DNA from 2 places in the Thioalkalivibrio sp. ALJ1 genome. Region 2 is predicted to be linked to the other one. Evidence: predicted binding sites of a transcription regulator. Region 2 holds the regulator's gene; the other holds the start of a gene.

Region 1 (9,440 bases), 150 kb from region 2:
ATCGTTGGAGGTCTGAACCGTGGTTGCGGCAGATGTCTGCACCATCGTGCCCCCCTTGGCGGTGACAGCGTTCGACGTCCCCATTTGCGCCGCTTCGAGCGCGCTTGGTGCCGTCAAGCCTTGTACCCCCATGGCAGTAAACTGCGGTTGCTGTGCGGCGTGTGCCGCATGGACGGGCTGGTTGAACTGGGGCTGATGGGGCTGGGGCTGCTGGGCTGCGGTGTTTTGCGCAGCAGCAGTGTTCTGGTTCTGGGCGTTGTTGTTGGCTTGATTGCCTGCCTGTTGAGGGTTGTTGGCAGGCGTGATTCGGGTATAGCCGGGTTGGCTCGTAATCCCATCGAACATAAAGCGACTCCTTGGGCTAGGACCGGACCAGCAACTACTGGCTCTTGCGGTCGAACGCCCGTTCCCAAGCAGCCACTATGCCAACTGGCTTTGCGATCTCATCTCATCCGTCGCCGTGCGCGGCATGACGCGAGTTTGCTGCCTGCACCTTAACTCGGCGCCCCCCGGAGTACGGCGCAGAACCGGCAAATCCGTTCTGCCCCCTCCGGAACTGGATTGCCAACCGGCAACGCCCTACCGATGGGTCGCGACACACTTGGCGACCATCATCCCGGGCGCTCCGGGACGGTTTCTTGGGGCATTGCTGACTTTGCCGGGGCCTTTGCGGCGCTCCGCGATGACGGCCCCTAAGTTGGTAATAACCAAAGGCCGTCAGTCGGTCGCGTGAGTCGATACGCTGATCGCACTCACGGCACCCGCAAGGGTCTTTGGCATGGCGGGCCAAGCTTGCCGAGAATACTGCAGGCAATCGCCAAATCGTCCATTGCGCCGTTTGAGTCTATCACTCGTTGGGTTGACCAAGAGCACAAAGGAGAAAGGAATGGATCATCACGACGAAGAGTTTCTGCGCCGCGCAGCAGCCGCGCGCGCCCGTATCAAGGAGATCGCGCCACAGCAGGTGGACACACATCTGCAGTCCGGCGCGGTGGCCATCGATGTCCGCGAACCCGACGAATACGAGAAAGGCAGCCTGCCGGAGGCACGGAATGTCGCCCTGGACTCGATCAGCCAACAGATTGAAGGCGTGGTGCCCGACAAGGACGCGCCGATGGTGTGCTTCTGCAATGGCGGGAATCGCGGGGCATTGGCCGCGGCACAGTTACTGGAGCTTGGATATACAAATGTCCAGTCCATCGCAGGCGGACTGCGAGGCTACGAGGCGTCCCAACACACCTCCGACCAATCGGACTAAACGCGCGCCTTTCGCAAGACGCTGGACGAAGGAAGCCCTCCGGGCCTTTCTAGGGAGACGCTGATTGAATCGCACGTCCGCGCTCGAGTCGCTTTTGCGTGCGAACAAGGCGCGGTGACTGCCGTGCGGTCGGTCTGCACAAAGGAGCCGCAACGCCGTTCCCGCGCCCGTTTTTGATAACAACGGGCGGCCGATGCCCTGCTTTCAATGGCTTGTGGGGTTGGTACCCCCTGCTCCCCGATCCTGCGTTGCGCCCCTAATCCATCAGAAACGGGCGGGTAGAACCACTACCCGCTTGACGACGCGCCTTGTCTCGGAACGCTTTGTCTCGAAAACTGGGGGGCACCAACGCGGACGTGCGATTCAATCAGCGTCTCCCTAGCGCGCCGTTTGGACCGCGTGGATCAGAGGATACTCTCGATGGCGCGACGAAGGTCGGCTGACTCGGGGCCGGCCTGACTGGGAAAGTTCGCCACTACGCGACCATCACGGTCGACCACATACTTGTAGAAGTTCCAGCGCGGTTCGCCCGACTGGCGCGCCAGCTCCTGGAAGATCGGATGGGCGTTTTCGCCACGCACGCCGACCGGCTTGAACATGTCGAAGCTCACACCGAAGTTCTCGAAGCAGACGCGAGCGGTTTCGGCCTCGTCGTCGGCTTCCTGATTGAAGTCATGCGAGGGGAATCCAACGACCTTGAGCCCCTGATCCCGATACTGCTGGTGCAACGTCTCCAGGCCCCCGAACTGGTCGGTGTAGCCACAATGGCTAGCGGTATTGATCACCAGCAGCGGATGCCCCTGATAGCGCTTCTGCAAGTCCACCACTTCGGAGGAATGCAGGCGCCCCAACTCGTGCTCGAACAGCGCTGCCGTATCCGGCTCGGCGGCGGCAGTGCCAGCAAAGGGCACGGCCAGCAGGAGGACGGCGAAAAGGCGGGCAGAAAAGGACATGGCAGATCTCCGCAATGGCATGATGCTGGGACCGTCGCGAGAGAAAACGGTTCTCCGATCGGCATCGTCGACGCGCCCCGATCGATCTTTTCCCGCCCCCGCCGGTCGCAAAGACACCTCCCCTTGCAAGGAGCATAAGCCCGATGGCGTCTCCAAACGTTGCGCAGGACTCTACCGTCGACCCCGAAGAGGTCGCCCGCTACCGGGCCCTGGCCGAGATGTGGTGGCAGCCGGACGGCAGACTATGGCCGCTGCATGTCCTTAATCGATTGAGGACCGAGTACATACGCGAGGCGCTTTGCCACTCGCTGGGGCGCGACCGCCAAGCAGACAAGCCCCTTGCGGGTCTACGACTGCTGGATATCGGCTGTGGAGGGGGCCTGTTGAGCGAGGCCATGGCCCGCGAAGGCGCCGACGTTCTGGGGGTGGATGTGGTGGACCGCAATATCGCTGTCGCGCGACAGCACGCGGCAGATCAAGGCCTCACCGTTACCTATGAGCTGCACACGGCCGAGGAACTGGCCGAGCGTGGTGAGACCTTCGACGTGATCCTCAACATGGAGGTGGTCGAACATGTGGCAAATTTCTCGTCGTTCATGCGCAGCGTGCATCGCATGCTCCGTCCCGGCGGCCACACCTTTGTGGCGACCATCAACCGAAATCCAATCTCCTGGCTCGTCGCGATTGTGGGAGCGGAATATCTTTTCCGAATTCTGCCCCGCGGCACCCACCAGTGGAGACGCTTCGTAACCCCCGCAGAGACGCGGGCACTGTTTTCCCGCGACGGTTTGGAAGAAGTGGGACGCACCGGCGTCAAGGTCAATCCACTCAACCGCAAGATGTGGTTATCGCGATCGATGAGCGTGAATTACATGCTTCAGGCCAGACGCCCTTCCGCGTAACGCCAAGCCACTCGCCCACATGCCATGCCCCACGGCCACAGCATCGAATCACGGATGTCTCGGCGTTCGCTCACCGTGACTCCCGAACGCACTCCAATGCCGGCAGCACTGTACCTATATCGTCTTTTACTTATATAGTTCAGACCCACTCGAGACGCGCAGAGCAATGAAAACGGTATGGAAAACGAGAATGCCCAGATTTCACGGGCCGAATATGAGGCCCTTCGGGCAGAACGCGACCAGCTGCTCGCACTCCTTCGCGCGCTTCCGGATATCTCCTTCGTCATCGATACCGATGGCCTGTATGTCCGTGTCATCGGGGGCGCCAACGAGACCATGTACATCGATGGCAAGACGCTCGAAGGCCACACCCTTCACGAAGCGCTGCCCGCTGAAATCGCGGACCGCTGCCTAAACCTCGTACACGAGGCCATCCGCACAGGCGATCTGCAAACGGTGGAGTACCCCTTGCGCGTGTCCGAAGTCGCGCTACTTCCCGATGCCTCACGGCAAGGTTCAAAAGGTGAGGTTGAACAATGGTTCGAGGGACGTGTCATCCCTCTATCGCCTTTCGATCACCCGAAACCCGTGGCCCTCTGGGTGGCGGTCAATATCACCCCCCGCAAACAGCTGGAACAGTACTGGCGCGAGGCGGCCCATACCGACTCGTTGACTGGGGTGGCCACTCGGTTGCGACTGTTCGATCGCGCCCGCCGCGAGGTCGAGCGGGCGCACCGCCATGGACGTCCGCTCTGCGTGCTGATGATCGACTTCGATCATTTCAAGCGGATCAATGACCACTACGGGCACGCCACTGGCGACGACGCCTTGCGTGCGGTCACCCGTGCCTGCGGCGAGATGCTGCGAGACAACGACTTTATGGGCCGCACCGGCGGAGAAGAATTTGCCGTGATCTTGCCAGAGACCGACCTGGAGGGTGCTCGGCACACCGCAAACCGGCTGTTGGAGACGGTCCGCACCATTCAGTTACCGAACGCCGCACCCGACCTTCACCTCACGATCTCGATTGGCTGTGCCCGTCTGCAAGCGGGAGAAGGCCTAGACCGCTTGATGCGCCGCGCGGATGAGCACCTTTACGCCGCGAAGGCCGCCGGGCGCGACCGGTGCTGCGGCGACTGCGATTAAGACGTAAGTGTCTTCTGCCCCCGACCGTAGTCCAGCCATCTTTATGCGCGCCTTAAACCGGTCGACTCGGATTCAGATCGCCGATCCGGGACGCGTCTGCAGGTAGAGTTGTTGATCGGGACTCTCGATGGCACCTGGGCGCGCCTGGCGCACGGTGGCGATCGCCTGGTCGGGTGACTCGCCGCGCTCAATCAGGGTCAGCGCTGCGATGGTCCCTGCCCGGCCCAACCCGCCGCCACAATGGAACACCACGGTCTCGCCGTCTTTCAGCTTTTGATGAATGGTCGGCCCTACCGCCAGCCATTGCTCCTCCCAGGGGCGATCAGGGGCGGCCATGTCACCGATTGGCAAGTACAGCCACTCCATCCCCGCTGCCTGGACAGTCTCCCCGAGCTGCGGCACCCCCAGGGCCTCTAGCTCCTGTGGCGGATTCAACGTGACCACAGTGGTCGCGCCCCAGTTACGGATCGCGGCCAGGTCAGCCGAGAGATCGCCGCCCTCGCGCGCGGATGCGGGCAGATCGAGCTCTGTACCCGGACAACGGGTGATGCCTATCGCCCCGCCCTCGGGTAGGCGCAGGGTTCCAATTTCAAGCGAACGTGGCGGATCCGTCGTCATAGATAGGGTCCAATCACCGAGGTAATCCAACCCGCAAGGCGGAAGCGCCACGGCCGGTTTTCCCATGCTTCTATCGTCAAGCGTTCGGCCTCGGCCTTGTCGGACTGGATCAGCTCGCGGATCTCCCGGGCAAAGTCCTCGTCCCATATGCTCAGGTTGGCCTCGTCGTTGAGACGAAACGACCGATTGTGCAGATTGGCCGAACCCACGCTGGCCCAGCGGTCGTCGACCGCCATCAGCTTGGAGTGGTACATGCGGGGGTGATATTCGTAAAGCTCCACACCGGCTTCGAGCATCGGACGCCAACGATTGACCGAGGCATGGCGGAAGAAACCCAGATTCATGCCATCCCCCGGCACCAGGACGCGAATCGTTACGCCCCGGTCGGCTGCCTCCACCAATGCATCGAGAAAATCCGGATCGGGGTAGAAGTACGCCGTGCCAATGGTGATGTGTTCCTCGGCGGCCGCAATCGCATGCAGGAACATGGCGCGCACACGGTGCCGCCCCTCGCGCGGGGCGCTGTTTACCACCTGGACATCGCGATTGCCGGCTTCCACTAAGGCCGGAAAATACGCCTCGCCGGTAGGCATCCGGCCCGTGGCATCAAGCCACGTCTCCATGAACGCAGCCTGCATATTGCCCACCACCGGCCCCGTGATGCGGAAATGGTTGTCACGATAGGCCTCCCGATCCTCTCCGGGGAGCCAGGCATCCGCCATATTGGCACCCCCGATAAAGCCGGTCTGACCATCGACCACCAGTAACTTGCGATGGGTGCGGTGGTTGAAACGGGATAACTGGTACCAGGACGGCTCCCGCCAGCGCACCAGCTCCACCCCGGCCTCTTCCATGCGCTCGAACTGGTCGGGATCGGCATTGCGCGAACCAATGAAATCCAGCACGGCATGCACCTTAACGCCGCGCTCCGCCGCGTTCGTCAAGGCTTCGGAGAAGGCCTTCGCCTGATCGCCCCAGTATTCGTACACCTCGAAAGTAACCGAGTGCTCGGCGTTCTCGATCGCTTCGATCTTCGCCGCGTAGATGGCCTCGCCATCCTTTAGCACCTCGATCTCGTTACCGCTGACAATGGGCTGCTGCAGGAGCAGGCCCATATCGCGCCGGAACTGGTCCGACGAAGTGCCGTAGTCCAGCGCCAGCGGTTCCGTGAGACGGTCCGGCTTGGGCAGAGCATTGAACAGCATCACGTTGCCCAGCACAAAGACCAGGACAAGAAGCAAGACCGGCAAGAAAATGTAGCGCATGAGGGACTCCGCGTAATCGGCGGGGGATCAGGGTATTGGGCGCAGTGTACACACGCGGGTCGCGGGACTCCGGAATCAGGCCACAAAGCATCAGGACGAGCGTTCCTGCACCGCGATTACGGGCATACCTGTCGACTTACGCATAGTACTGTATATTTTGACAGTCTATGTGCAGCGCGTCCCACACCTTTCCTGACCCCTCAGCGGAACCTGCCTATGCCGAGCTGACTGCGCTCAGCAATTTCTCGTTCCTGCGCGGGGCCTCGCACCCGGAGGAGCTGATCGAACGGGCACAGACACTGGGGTATCGAGCGCTGGCGCTGACCGATATCGCCTCGCTAGCCGGGGTGGTGCGCGCCCACGCCGCCGCGAAGGACTGCGGCCTGCACCTGATCCTGGGGGCAACCTTCCGCCTCGCGGATGGCCCCACCCTGACCCTGCTGGTGCGCAATGCGGCGGGCTATGCCGCGCTGTGCCGCCTGATCACCCGGGCCCGCGGCGCGGCGGACAAGGGGTACTACCACCTGACACAGGCGGACCTCGACGCCCTGCCCGCCGAGGCGCGGGCCGGCTGGCACGTCCTGCTGCGTATCGAGCCCGGGATCGCGGAGACGCCACTCGCCGAAGCGGCCGGCTGGCTGGACGGATGGGCCGCTTCGGGGCAGGCCCATCTGGCGGTCAGCCAGTTGCGCATGCCGGAGGATGCCCCGCTCGCGACCCGCGCGCGGCAGCTCGCCGACACGACGGGGCTCCCGATCGTCGCCTGCGGCGATGTGCACATGCACGCTCGCGGCCGGCGTGCCCTGCAGGACGTACTGACCGCGCTGCGCCTGCGCACCACGGTTGCCGAGGCGGCCCCGGCGCGCTTCCCCAACGGCGAGCGCTGCCTGCGCCCGCGCGACGACCTGGCCGCGCTGTATCCCGCCGCCTGGCTCGCGGCCAGTGTGCGCATCGCGCGGGACTGCAACTTCTCGCTGGACGCGGTCACCTACCGCTACCCGACCGACCCCCTGCCCCGGGACATGAACCCGACCGCCTATCTGCGCGAGGAGACCCTGAAGGGCGCACACGGGCGCTGGCCCGAGGGCATCCCGCCGAAGGTGGCCGAGCAAATCGAGCGCGAGCTCGGGATCATCGCGCAGCTTGGCTACGAGCCCTACTTCCTGACGGTCTACGACATCGTGCGCTTTGCCCGTAGCCGCGGGATCCTGTGCCAGGGGCGCGGCTCGGCGGCGAATTCCGCGGTCTGTTATGCCCTCGGGATCACGGCGGTGGATCCCTCGCGCTCCAGTATGCTGTTCGAGCGCTTTATCTCCGCCGAGCGTGGTGAGCCGCCGGATATCGATGTCGACTTTGAACACGAACGTCGCGAGGAGGTGATCCAGTACATCTACCAGCGCTATGGCCGTGAGCGCGCGGCCCTGGCCTGCACCGTAATCCGCTACCGCCGCCGCAGCGCCCTGCGCGATGTGGGCCGCGCGCTGGACATCTCGCGCGCCCGGCTGGATGCCCTGACCGCCAATCTCGCCTGGTGGGACGACGGCATCCCCGCCGAGCGTCTGCGCGAGGTCGGGCTGGACCCGAACGGCGCGCTGGCTTGGCAGTGGCAGGTATTGACCGCCGAGCTACTCGGCTTCCCGCGCCACCTGTCGCAGCACACCGGGGGCTTCGTGATCGCCGAGGGACGACTAGACGAACTGGTCCCGATCGAGAACGCCGCCATGCCGGAGCGCTCGGTGATCCAGTGGGACAAGGACGACCTGGACGCTGTGGGCCTGCTGAAGATCGATGTGCTGGCGCTGGGCATGCTCTCCTGCGTACGCCGCGCGCTGGAGCTGATGGCTCTCCACCGGGGCCGCGACTGGGGCCTCGCCGACATCCCTACCGAAGACTCGGCCGTCTACCGCATGCTGCAACAGGCCGACACCCTGGGCGTATTCCAGATCGAGTCGCGCGCCCAGATGAGCATGCTGCCGCGGCTGAAGCCCAACAACTTCTACGACCTGGTGATCCAGATCGCTATCGTGCGCCCCGGCCCGATCCAGGGGGACATGGTCCACCCGTATCTGAAGCGCCGCGCCCACCCGGACAAGGTGCGCTACCCCAACCCCGAGGTTCGGCGGGTCCTGGAGCGCACCCTGGGTGTACCGATCTTCCAGGAACAGGTGATTGAACTGGCGATGGTCGCAGCCGGTTTCACCGCCGGCGAGGCCGACGGCCTGCGCCGCGCCATCGGCGCCTGGCGGCGTACCGGACGCCTGGCGACCTACCGCGAACGCTTAATGCAAGGCATGCAGGAACGTGGATATCCATCTGGATTTGCCGAAAAGATCTACCAGCAAATCCTCGGCTTCGGGGAATACGGCTTTCCCGAATCGCACTCCGCCAGCTTTGCCCTGATTACCTATGTCTCGTCCTGGTTCAAGCGCCATGACCCCGCGATCTTTGCCTGCGCCCTCCTGAACAGCCAGCCAATGGGGTTCTACGCCCCGGCGCAGATCGTGGCCGACGCCCGCCGCCACGATGTCGAGGTGCGCCCGGTGGACGTGCGCTTCAGCGACTGGGACTGCACGGTGGAAACCATCGCGGGCAGTGACGACTTGGCCCTGCGCCTGGGCCTGAACCGGATTGGCGGACTGGCGCAGACCGTCGGGGAGCGGATCGTGGCCGCGCGTCAGACGCGCCCACTTCAGGATGTGCCGGACCTGGTGGCGCGAGCCGCCCTCACCCGCGCCCAGGCCAATCGCCTGGCTCGCGCCGACGCCCTGAAAGGCCTGGCCGGCAACCGCCACCAGGCGCGCTGGACGACCGAAGCGGTGGAAGAACCTCTGCCGCTGTTCGCCAATCTCCCAGCCGAAGCCACCCGCGAAGCCGACGTAACACCGCTGCTCCCCCGCCCGGATGGGATCGACGACCTGGTACAGGACTACGCCACCCAAGGCCTGAGCCTGGGCCCACACCCGCTAGCCCTGATGCGCCCGTTCCTGGAGCAGCGCCGACTGGCCACCGCCGCCCGGCTACTGGAGCATCCCGGTCACAGCGGGGCGCGCTATGCCGGGCTGGTGATCACCCGCCAGCGGCCGGGCTCGGCCAACGGCACGGTGTTCCTGACCCTGGAGGACGAGAGTGGCACGCTGAACCTGATCGTCTGGCCGGACCGGGTGGAGCGCTTTCGCGCCGAGGTCCTGCACGGTCGCCTGCTGGAGGCCCACGGGGAATGGCAGTACAGCGAGGGGGTCGGCCACCTGATCGTGCAACGTCTGATCGACCGCAGCACATGGCTGGGCGAGCTCGTCAC
Region 2 (9,440 bases):
TGGTCCGCCTCGCCGAGGCCAAGGCCCGGGCCGTGGCCGATGTCTACCCCGACCACCTCGTGATTGGTTCCGACCAGAACGCGAGTTATGCCGGCCACATCCTCGGAAAGCCCGGCGACGTGGGCCGTGCCGAGGCGCAGCTCGCGGCACTGTCCGGAGAGACCGTGACCTTCCATACCGGCCTTTGCCTGCTGGATACCGCGACGGGCCAGGCCCGAACGGGTCAGATCCCTTTCACCGTGACCTTCCGCGAACTGAGCCCCGAGGAGATCCGACGCTACATCCAGCTGGACCAGCCGCTGGACTGCGCCGGAAGTTTCAAGTCCGAGGGCCTGGGCATCAGCCTGTTCGCCCGCATGGAGGGCGACGACCCGACCGCACTGGTCGGCCTGCCATTGATCACCCTGAGTCAGTGGCTGCGCGAAGCCGGGGTAGCCGTGCCGCCGGCGCAAGCCTGATACAGGCGCTGCGCCCAAGGGAAACGCTGATCCAGCACGGCTATCCCCGACCCTAAGACGGCTTGCGCGCCAGGATCTGCACCACCGCCCCGCGCCCAGTGTGAAGCCGCCCCTCAATGACGTCGCGCTCACGCTCCACGGCTTCCTCGAATTCCAGGCCGTCCAGCTCGGCAACCAAGTCATCCCGCGTCATCATCAACTCCGCAGTGGGCGGCCCGCCTGTGCCCCACTCCAGCTGCGCCGGGGTGTAGGCCTCCAGGATGAAAACACCACCCGGTCGCAGGCCGGCCACGACGTCCCCATGCAACCGTTTCCGGGGCGTCGGAGGCAGGTGACAGAAGATCGAGACAATCAAATCCCACGTAGCCGGTTCAATGCTGTAAGCGGCAAGGTCTGCCACAACCGTCTCGATGCGAACACCGCGATCCTCCGCCAGATGCCGAGCCTTCTCCAACCCGACCGCGGAACTGTCCACCGCCAGGACCTCGAACCCCTGTTGCGCCAGGAACACGGCATTGCGGCCTTCGCCCTCGGCCAGGCAAAGCGCCCGGCCACGCGGCACATTGGCCACGACCGCACGCAGGAAATCATTCGGTTCAGTGCCATAGACATACTCGTCCGCGGCATAGCGCTCATCCCACATCGCCTCTTTTCTCCGGCTCCACAACCCGCGTTCCGACAATTGCCGCAACCTCGGCTTTACCCTACTCTTGCGCGTCCCCGAGTACTGCGACGACCCCTGACATCATGAGCGAGACCCCCACGCTGCGCACCCGTCTGGAAGGCTTTATCGAGGCCCAACTGACCCAGCGCTTCATCATCGGCTTGATCCTGCTGAATGCGGTGACATTGGGCCTTGAGACCTCGGACACGGTGATGGGCTGGATGGGGCCCGTGGTCCTGGCCGCGGACGTCATCATCCTGTCGATCTTCACCGCCGAGGTGCTGACCAAGCTGTTCGTCTACCGTCTAAGTTTTTGGCGCAACCCGTGGAATGTGTTCGATTTCCTCGTGGTAGGGATCGCACTGATTCCGGCCTCCGGCCCATTTTCCGTACTGCGCGTGCTGCGTCTGCTACGCCTGGTCTCGCTGGTGCCCAAACTTCGTTTCATCGTCGAGGCACTACTGCGCGCGATCCCGGGGATTCTCTCCATCATGGGTCTGCTGGTACTGATCTTCTACGTATTTGCGATCATCGCCACCGGGCTTTTCAGTGAGTCCTTCCCGAACAAGTTCGGCACCCTCGGCGCCACCATGTACAGCCTGTTCCAGGTGATGACCCTCGAGGGCTGGTCCGAAGACATTGCGCGCCCGGTAATGGAGACCTACCCCTGGGCCTGGGCATTCTTCGTGCCCTTCATCCTGATCGCCACATTCACCGTGCTGAACCTGTTCATCGCGATCATCGTGGACGCGATGCAGCGCATGCATGACCGCTCCATGGAAATCGAACAACAGATGATCCACGAGAGCGTGCACGAGGAAAACAAGGTGCTGCATAGCGAGATCCACGAACTGCAGCAGGAAACCCTGAAACTGCAGGAACGCCTGACCCGCATGCAGACCATGCTGGAGAAGCGGGTGAAGTAAAAAGCCTGGGACGCAGGCCCGGCTGCGACGCTCCAGCGCGAGCGGAGACTTCGCCGCCAAGGCGGCTCCTACAAAGCCGCATCTAACCCCGGTAGGGCCTGCTTGCAGACGAAGGCCCTGCCAAAGCCAGCCCCACCTCAACGACCGGTGATTGCGTGGCCCTCAATGCCCCGCCTGCGCGCCCTCGGACGCACAGAAGGCCGCGGGTCAGGCGTTGACGGCGGCCGGTTCGGCGGCGCGTTCGCCCAGGCGGCGGCCGGTGGCATTCAGTACCGCCTGCAGCGTCGCGGCGGTGGTGTCCTCACCCAGAGCGACCCCGACCGAACGCTCACCATCGACCGTCAGTTCCACGGCGGCCATGGCGCGTGCCTCGGTGCCGGACTCCATCGCATGCTCGTCGAAGTGGCTGACCTTCACCTCCACTCCGCGCTCGGCCTGCATCGCGGCGGTCAGGGCCTCGACCGCCCCGTGACCCTCGCCCTGCAGGCGCGACTCGCGCCCGGGCGGGCCCATGGTCGCGTCCAGCCGCACCACCGGGCCTTCCTTCTCGATCTCGTAGCGCACCAGATCCCAGCCGGCGACCGGCGTCAGGTAGTGCTGCTCGAACAGCTCGTGGATGCGCTTCGAGGAGACCTCGATCTGCGAGGTCTCGGCATCCTTCTGCACGATGCGGGCGAACTCGATCGCCAGCCAGCGCGGCACCTCGATACCGTAATCGCGCTCCAGCACATGTGCCACGCCGCCCTTGCCGGACTGGCTGTTGATGCGCACGACCTCCTCGTAGCGCCGGCCCAGATCGCCTGGGTCGATCGGCAGGTAGGGCACGTTCCAGTGGCCGCCCTTCTCCTTGTAGTACGCCAGGCCCTTGCGGATCGCATCCTGATGGCTGCCGGAGAACGCGGTGTACACCAGCTCGCCCGCCCACGGATGGCGCGGATGGACGGGCATGTCGGTGCACTCCTTGTACACGTCGATCAGCCGTTCCATGTCGGAGAGATCGATGGTCGGGTCGATGCCCTGCGAGTACAGGTTCATGCCGACGGTGACCAGGTCCATGTTGCCGGTGCGCTCGCCGTTACCGAACAGCGTGCCTTCCAGGCGATCGGCCCCGGCCAGCAGGCCCAGCTCGGCCGCGGCCACGCCGGTACCGCGGTCGTTGTGCGTATGCAGCGACACACAGAAGTGCTCGCGATACTGCACATAGTCGCAGAACCACTCGACCTGGTCGGCGAACACGTTCGGCGTGGTCGACTCGACCGTAGCCGGCAGGTTAATCACCACCTTCTGCCCCTGATCCGGGCGCCAGATCGCGTTCACCGCGTCCACGACCTCGACCGCGTAGTCCAGCTCGGTGGTGGAGAAGCTCTCCGGCGAGTACTGGAAGATCCAGTCCGTCTGCGGATACCTCGCCGCGTAGTCGCGCACCCAGCGCGCGCCGTTCTCGGCTATGCCGCGGATGCCGGCACGGTCCATGCGGAAGACCTGCTCGCGCTGCGCCGGGTTGGTGGAGTTGTACACGTGCACCACCGCGCGCGGCGCGCCCTCCAGCGCCGCGAAGGTCTTCTGGATCAGGTCCTCGCGCGCCTGGGTCAGCACTTGGATATACACGCCCTCGGGGATGCGGTCTTCGTCGATCAGGCGGCGGGTGAAGTCGTAGTCGATCTGCGAGGCGGAGGGAAAGCCGATCTCGATCTCAGTCAAGCCGATATCCACCAGCACCTCGAAGAAGCGCATCTTCTGCTCCACGCTCATCGGGTGCACCAGCGCCTGGTTGCCGTCGCGCAGGTCCACCGCGCAGAAACGCGGCGCAACCGTGGTGCGCTGCGTCGGCCAGCGGCGATCCGCCTTGTCGATCGGCGGGAACGGGGCATATTTGGTGTGATCGAAGGCCATGGTGCGCGTCTCCTGTAAGGGCGCGGGCCGAACACCAGCCACCGCGCTCCGGATTTCTATCTGTGCATTATTCTAACGCATCCATCCGGGCATAACCTTGCTTTTTTCCCTATCAAGGCCTTAATAAGGATCTATAATTGCGCATTAAAGCTCAATATGCGCAATAATACACCTATGAAACCGCAACCGCACTCACTGGACCGCTATGACCGCCGCATCCTCGAGATCCTGCAGGAGGACGCGAGCCTGTCGAACCAGGCCCTGGCCGAACGCGTCGGACTCAGCCCCTCCCCGTGCCTGCGCCGCGTCCGCGCGCTGGAGCAGGCCGGTATCCTGCTGCGCCGCGTGGCGCTGCTGGACCGGCGCCGTCTGGGCCTGGAGCTGACCGCCCTGATCCACATCGGCATGGACCGCCACACGCCGGAGCGCTTCGCGCATTTCGAGGAGACCGTGGCTGGCTACCCCGAGGTGCAGCACTGCTACCTGATCACCGGCCAGTCCGCCGACTACATGCTGCAGGTCGTCGTGCCGGACATGGATGCCTACCAGGACTTCCTGCTGCGGCGCATCACCCGCCTGGAGGGCGTGGACAGCGTGCACTCCAGCTTTGTCCTGCGCCGCGTCGTCGACCGCACCGCCCTCCCCCTCGACTACACCCCCACCTGACCGCCCAAAATCAAGGGCGGTCTACAGGAAGATAGGAAGGCTGGAAGATTGGTGGATATGACGGCAGTGCCGTAACACACGGCGGGGGGACAACGTGGACGTCTGCGATCACGCCTCACCCTAAAAACCTTCCGATCTTCCCATCTTCCTGTGAATCGCCCTTGACCTTGACCTTTTTCGCTTGTCCTCGTGCGGGGCGTAGATGTACTGTATGTATATACAGTTACCGGAGGGCGCCTTGTGTCGCTTACTGAACGCCAGCAGGCCATCCTCGACTACATCATCGAGACCGTTGCCACCCAGGGCACGGCGCCGACCCGCAGCGAGATCGCCCGGGCCTTCGGCTTTCGCTCGCCCTATGCGGCCGAGTGTCACCTGAAGGCCCTGGAGAAAAAGGGCGCCATCGAACTGCTGGGCGGTACCTCCCGCGGTATCCGCCTGCCCCGCGCCGCCCGGGGCGCACCGACCGAACTGCCCCTGGTCGGGCGCGTCGCCGCCGGCCTGCCGATCCTTGCCACCGAACACATAGAACGCCACTACCGGGTCGACGACGCCCTGTTCCGCGCCTGCCCGGACTACCTCCTGCGCGTGCATGGCGAGAGCATGCGCGATGCCGGCATCCTCGACGGCGACCTGCTGGCCGTGCGCCAGACCCCGGAGGCCCGGCCCGGTCAGGTCGTGGTCGCCCGCATCGAGGACGAGGTCACCGTAAAGCGCTTCGCGCAGGACGGCTCGCGGGTCCGCCTGCTGCCGGAAAACCCCGACTTCGCCCCCATCGAGATCGACCTGGAGCGCCAGGAACTGGCCATCGAGGGGGTCGGCGTGGGCGTTCTGCGCGATCTCGACCCCCAGACCTGAGTCATGGGCGCGCTGGATACCCTGCTCGACCATCCGGCCCTCTGGCGCGGACGCAGCGCCACCCCGGCCCCGGATGCCCCGGTCTGGCCCAGCGGCCACGCGGAGCTCGACCGGGCCCTGGGCGGGGGCTGGCCACGCGGCCAGCTGGTCGAAATGCTGGGCGCCCCGTTCGGCTGCGGCGAGACCCGGCTGCTGGTCCCCATGCTGGCCGCCTGCGGCCAGGACGACTACTGGATTGCGGTGATCGCACCATCGGCCACCCCCTGGCTGCCGGGCTGGCAGACCCTGGGCATCCCGCCGGAGCGGGTACTGCTGATCCGCACCGAGCACGATCGCGACACCCTGTGGGCCGGCGAACAGTGCCTGCGCGACCCGGCCTTCGGCGTACTGCTCGCCTGGCTGCGCAGCCCCGTGGAGACGGCCCTGCTGCGCCGGCTGCGCCTGGCCGCCAGCGAGAGTCGGGCCTGCGCCATCCTGTACCGACCGCCGACGGCCGCGGCCCAGCCCTCGCCGGCCCATCAGCGCCTGCGCTGGCAGCCCACGGCCTCCGGCCTGGAACTACACTGCCTGAAGGGGCTGGGCCCCTGGGCCCGCTCCGGCGACCCACTGCAGGTTCCCGCTCCCGCGGAGACCTGAGATGGGCCACCCTGCCCGCCCCCCACGTGCGGATACGCGCCTGAAACCGACCCGGCAGCAGCTGAGCCTGCTCCCGGCTACCGCGCCCATACCCCGTCCGCCACAGGCGCATAGTGCTCCCGCGGGTGCCCGGATGCGGCAGGAACACTGGATGGCGATCGACCTGCCACACCTGGCGCTGGAGGCACTGGCCCGCGCGGAACCGGGCCATGAGCGACTGCAGCGTCCTCTGTTGGTAGTGGAATCCGCCCCCACTCCGCGGGTGCATGCCGCCAACCGTGCGGCCCTACAGGCAGGTGCTCGCCCCGGCATGGCACTAGGGGATGCACTGGCGGTACTGGATACCCCGGAACTGGTCGAGCATGCCCCGGAGACCCTGCAAGCCCAGCTGGAGATGCTGGCGGGTGTATTGCTGCAGTTCTCCGACCACGTGCACCCGGAACCGGAGGCCCAGCGCATCCTGGTGGAGATCGGACGCAGCCGCCGCCTGTTCGGTGGCCTGGAGGTCCTGCGGGAGCAGATTCAGTCTACCCTGGGTGAACTGGGCTTCCACCCTCGTATCGGCCTGGCACTCAGCCCCGCCGCCGCGCGCCTGCTGGCCCGCACGCGCAACCCCGTAATCGCGGAAGATCCCGAGGCCCTGCGTCGCGTCCTGTCGCCGGTCCTGCTAGACGCGCTGCCACTCGCGGCCACCACCCGCGAGGGCCTGCGGGCCGTAGGCCTGCGCCAGCTCGGCGATCTGCTGCGCCTCTCGCGCCCCGAGTTGGCCCGGCGCCATGGACCGGAACTGCTGGGCCTGCTGGATCGCCTGCTGGCGAGGCGTACGGAGACCCTGCCGCGGTTTGCTCCGCCCCCGGTGCTGGACCTGTCTCTGCGCCTGGACCACGAGATCCACGCCACAACGGCCCTGGCCTTTCCGCTCAAGCGCCTGCTGCGCCAGGCCGAGGCCCAGCTGCGCGGTCTGAACCGCAGTCTGCAGGGGATAACACTGGAGCTCGCGCATCGCGAGGCGCGCACGCGGTTTTCGCTGGAGCGGGGGCAGCCGGGCATACGCACCGACGAATGGCTGTCCCTGTGGCAGACTCGCCTGGAGCGCGAGACCCTGCCGGAGGCGGTCATCGGCCTGCGCCTGTGGGCCACTCGCCTGCTGGACCCGCCGGCCCGGAGCAATAGCCTGCTCGCCGAGGATCCGGCCAGTGCGCCATCGGCGGATCAGGTGCCCACAGTGCTGGCCCGCCTGCGCGCCCGACTGGGCGAACAGGCCGTCGCGCGTCTGGTCAGTCGCCACACACCAAGGCCGGAGGACGGTCAGAGGCCATGGCACGATCTCGCTACCTTGCCGGATCCTGATACCCCAACACCGGCGCAGCAGGTCTGCGGAACCGCGCTCTGGCTGCAGCGCCCCGAACCCATCACTCCCCCCACCCAGCCCCGGTGGCTGGGACGGCTGGAAGACGGCTGGTGGGATCACGGCCAGGATGCGCGCCGTGACTATGCCTGCGCCCAAGATCGCCAGGGTCGCCGGCTGTGGCTGTACTGCTGCCTGCGCAGTGGCCAGTGGTATCGCCAGGGCTACTGGGGCTGAAACGTCGCCCCGACCACGGGTCAGCGGTGATATTCGCCCGCACGCTCCGGCTGGTACTCGACCTCTTCGATCTGCACGTGCATCTGGCCACCACCCGGGCGTGGCCACCCGATCTCGTCACCCTCTGACAGGCCCAGCAGGGCGCTGCCCACCGGTGCCAAGATCGACAACGTACCGCCGCTCTCGTCCACGTCGCGCGGATATACCAGGGTCATCGAAAATTCATCGCCGGATTCGATCACCCGGAACCGGACCCTGGAATTCATCGTGACCACCGAACCCGGGATCGCATGCGAATCCACCACATCCGCGCGGTCCAGCTCGGCCTCCAGGTCCGTCTTGCCCGGAAAGGCATCCGCCGGCAACGATTCCAGCAGCTTGTCCAGGCGTTCCATGTCCGTGGTAGAGACAACGATCTTCGGCTTGTTCACTTTTCACGCTCCAAAATGCAGGACGCGCCTCCGGGGAGACGCGCCAGGCAAAATACGATTCGGGGTATTTCCGGAAACAGGAAATATAGTCCGGAGACTAGCCAAGACCTCGCCAAAAAGCCATAGCGCCCATCACAGCAGCGACACGCACCTGCGCGCTGGTTAGCGGGACCCGAACTCCCGCCACGCCGCGTAGCAGCCGCGCAATACATGGGCAGCATGGTCCCGGATTCTACTGTGACCAACAATCACAGCGACGGCCGCACCAGTAGCGGGACCATCCGAACCGCAAACAACGTGAGCCCTAACAAGGCCGCTACCGCGCCCACCGCCGTCAGCGTCGCGACGCCCAGGATCCACCCCAGCCCCATGCCCACTACGGCGAGATGCACCAGGACTTGCGGCGCCCAGGCCCACACCCAGCCGCCCGCGATCGGGTGGCCGGTAAAGCGCGGCAGCATATGCTCCCCAAGCCCCATGATCAGCAGCAGCAGAAAGCCCAGGGTAAATCCGTGCAGCGCCGCCGGCCGGGCCGCGCCCTCTAGGAAAAAGCCCCCCAGCGGCAGCGCCACCCCCGCGATCAGCAGCCAGACCATCGCCCCCAGCACCGAGGCCCGACTGGAGGGTGACAGGCCCAGCCCTACATGCCGGGCCGCCTTCTGCGTACGCTCCGGGGCGGCGCCCACCAGTCCGGTGGCGGCCGTGCGATCCAGCAGACCGATGTGCTTGAGCTCGCCATCGACCACCACCGCGGGAATCGACCGGATGCGCAGCCGGGTCGCCAGTTCGCGGCCCTCCGGCTGACCCATATCGACCACGGCGAAGTCGATCTGTTTGTCCTCCGACACCTGCCGCCAGACGCGTTCGGCGTCGTGACAGGAGGCGCACCATTCGGACACCAGCAGTTCCACCTTCATGAGTCCGTCTCCCCTCAGTCCGCGCAGCGCATGCAGTGGATGTCGTAGCGGTCGATCCATTGCTTGAGGCCGGCGATCGCCTCGGGACCGGTGTGCAGCCGCTCCAGCGCCTTTTCCGGGTCGTCCGGGCGCATCACCACGACCCAGGCATCGGTGTAGGGTGCGACGTTTACAAGACCGGGATCGGCCTCCACCGCCGGGTTGATGCGCTCGATGATGCCGTCGAACGGGGTCGGGATGCCGCCTGCCCACTTGCCGGACTCCAGACGCGCCACCGGCTTGCCCGCCGCCCGGTGCGAACCCGGCTTGCGAAAACGGAAGTACTGCACCCGCCCGGCCATGGTCTGGGCGGGATCGGTAATCCCGAGGGTAAAGGTCCCGTCGTCCTCCGGACGCACCCAGACAT

Evidence for each region. Region 2 encodes LexA, which represses DNA repair genes until DNA is damaged. Its sites were predicted from a motif close to TACTGTNNATATNNACAGTA; they were not measured.
Region 1: a site for LexA is predicted at 6,289-6,308, ahead of F462_RS11875 (error-prone DNA polymerase). Genes of this name have one in related genera too.

The regions. Positions count from the first base shown of each region.
Region 1 is NZ_KN050684.1:2,025,095-2,034,534, reverse strand. It holds gene F462_RS11910 (hypothetical protein) at 1-345, opposite strand, end outside; gene F462_RS11905 (rhodanese-like domain-containing protein) at 887-1,258, shown strand; gene F462_RS11900 (glutathione peroxidase) at 1,663-2,211, opposite strand; gene ubiG (bifunctional 2-polyprenyl-6-hydroxyphenol methylase/3-demethylubiquinol 3-O-methyltransferase UbiG) at 2,355-3,113, shown strand; gene F462_RS11890 (sensor domain-containing diguanylate cyclase) at 3,291-4,259, shown strand; gene F462_RS11885 (cyclin-dependent kinase inhibitor 3 family protein) at 4,332-4,877, opposite strand; gene F462_RS11880 (phospholipase D-like domain-containing protein) at 4,874-6,142, opposite strand; gene F462_RS11875 (error-prone DNA polymerase) at 6,310-9,440, shown strand, end outside.
Region 2 is NZ_KN050684.1:1,870,898-1,880,337, reverse strand. It holds gene F462_RS11255 (Maf family protein) at 1-458, shown strand, start outside; gene F462_RS11250 (class I SAM-dependent methyltransferase) at 511-1,101, opposite strand; gene F462_RS11245 (ion transporter) at 1,206-2,048, shown strand; gene F462_RS11240 (2-isopropylmalate synthase) at 2,256-3,941, opposite strand; gene F462_RS11235 (Lrp/AsnC family transcriptional regulator) at 4,116-4,607, shown strand; gene lexA (transcriptional repressor LexA) at 4,848-5,465, shown strand; gene imuA (translesion DNA synthesis-associated protein ImuA) at 5,469-6,101, shown strand; gene F462_RS11220 (Y-family DNA polymerase) at 6,253-7,686, shown strand; gene rnk (nucleoside diphosphate kinase regulator) at 7,707-8,117, opposite strand; gene F462_RS11210 (glutaredoxin family protein) at 8,366-9,034, opposite strand; gene F462_RS11205 (biotin/lipoyl attachment domain-containing protein) at 9,049-9,440, opposite strand, start outside.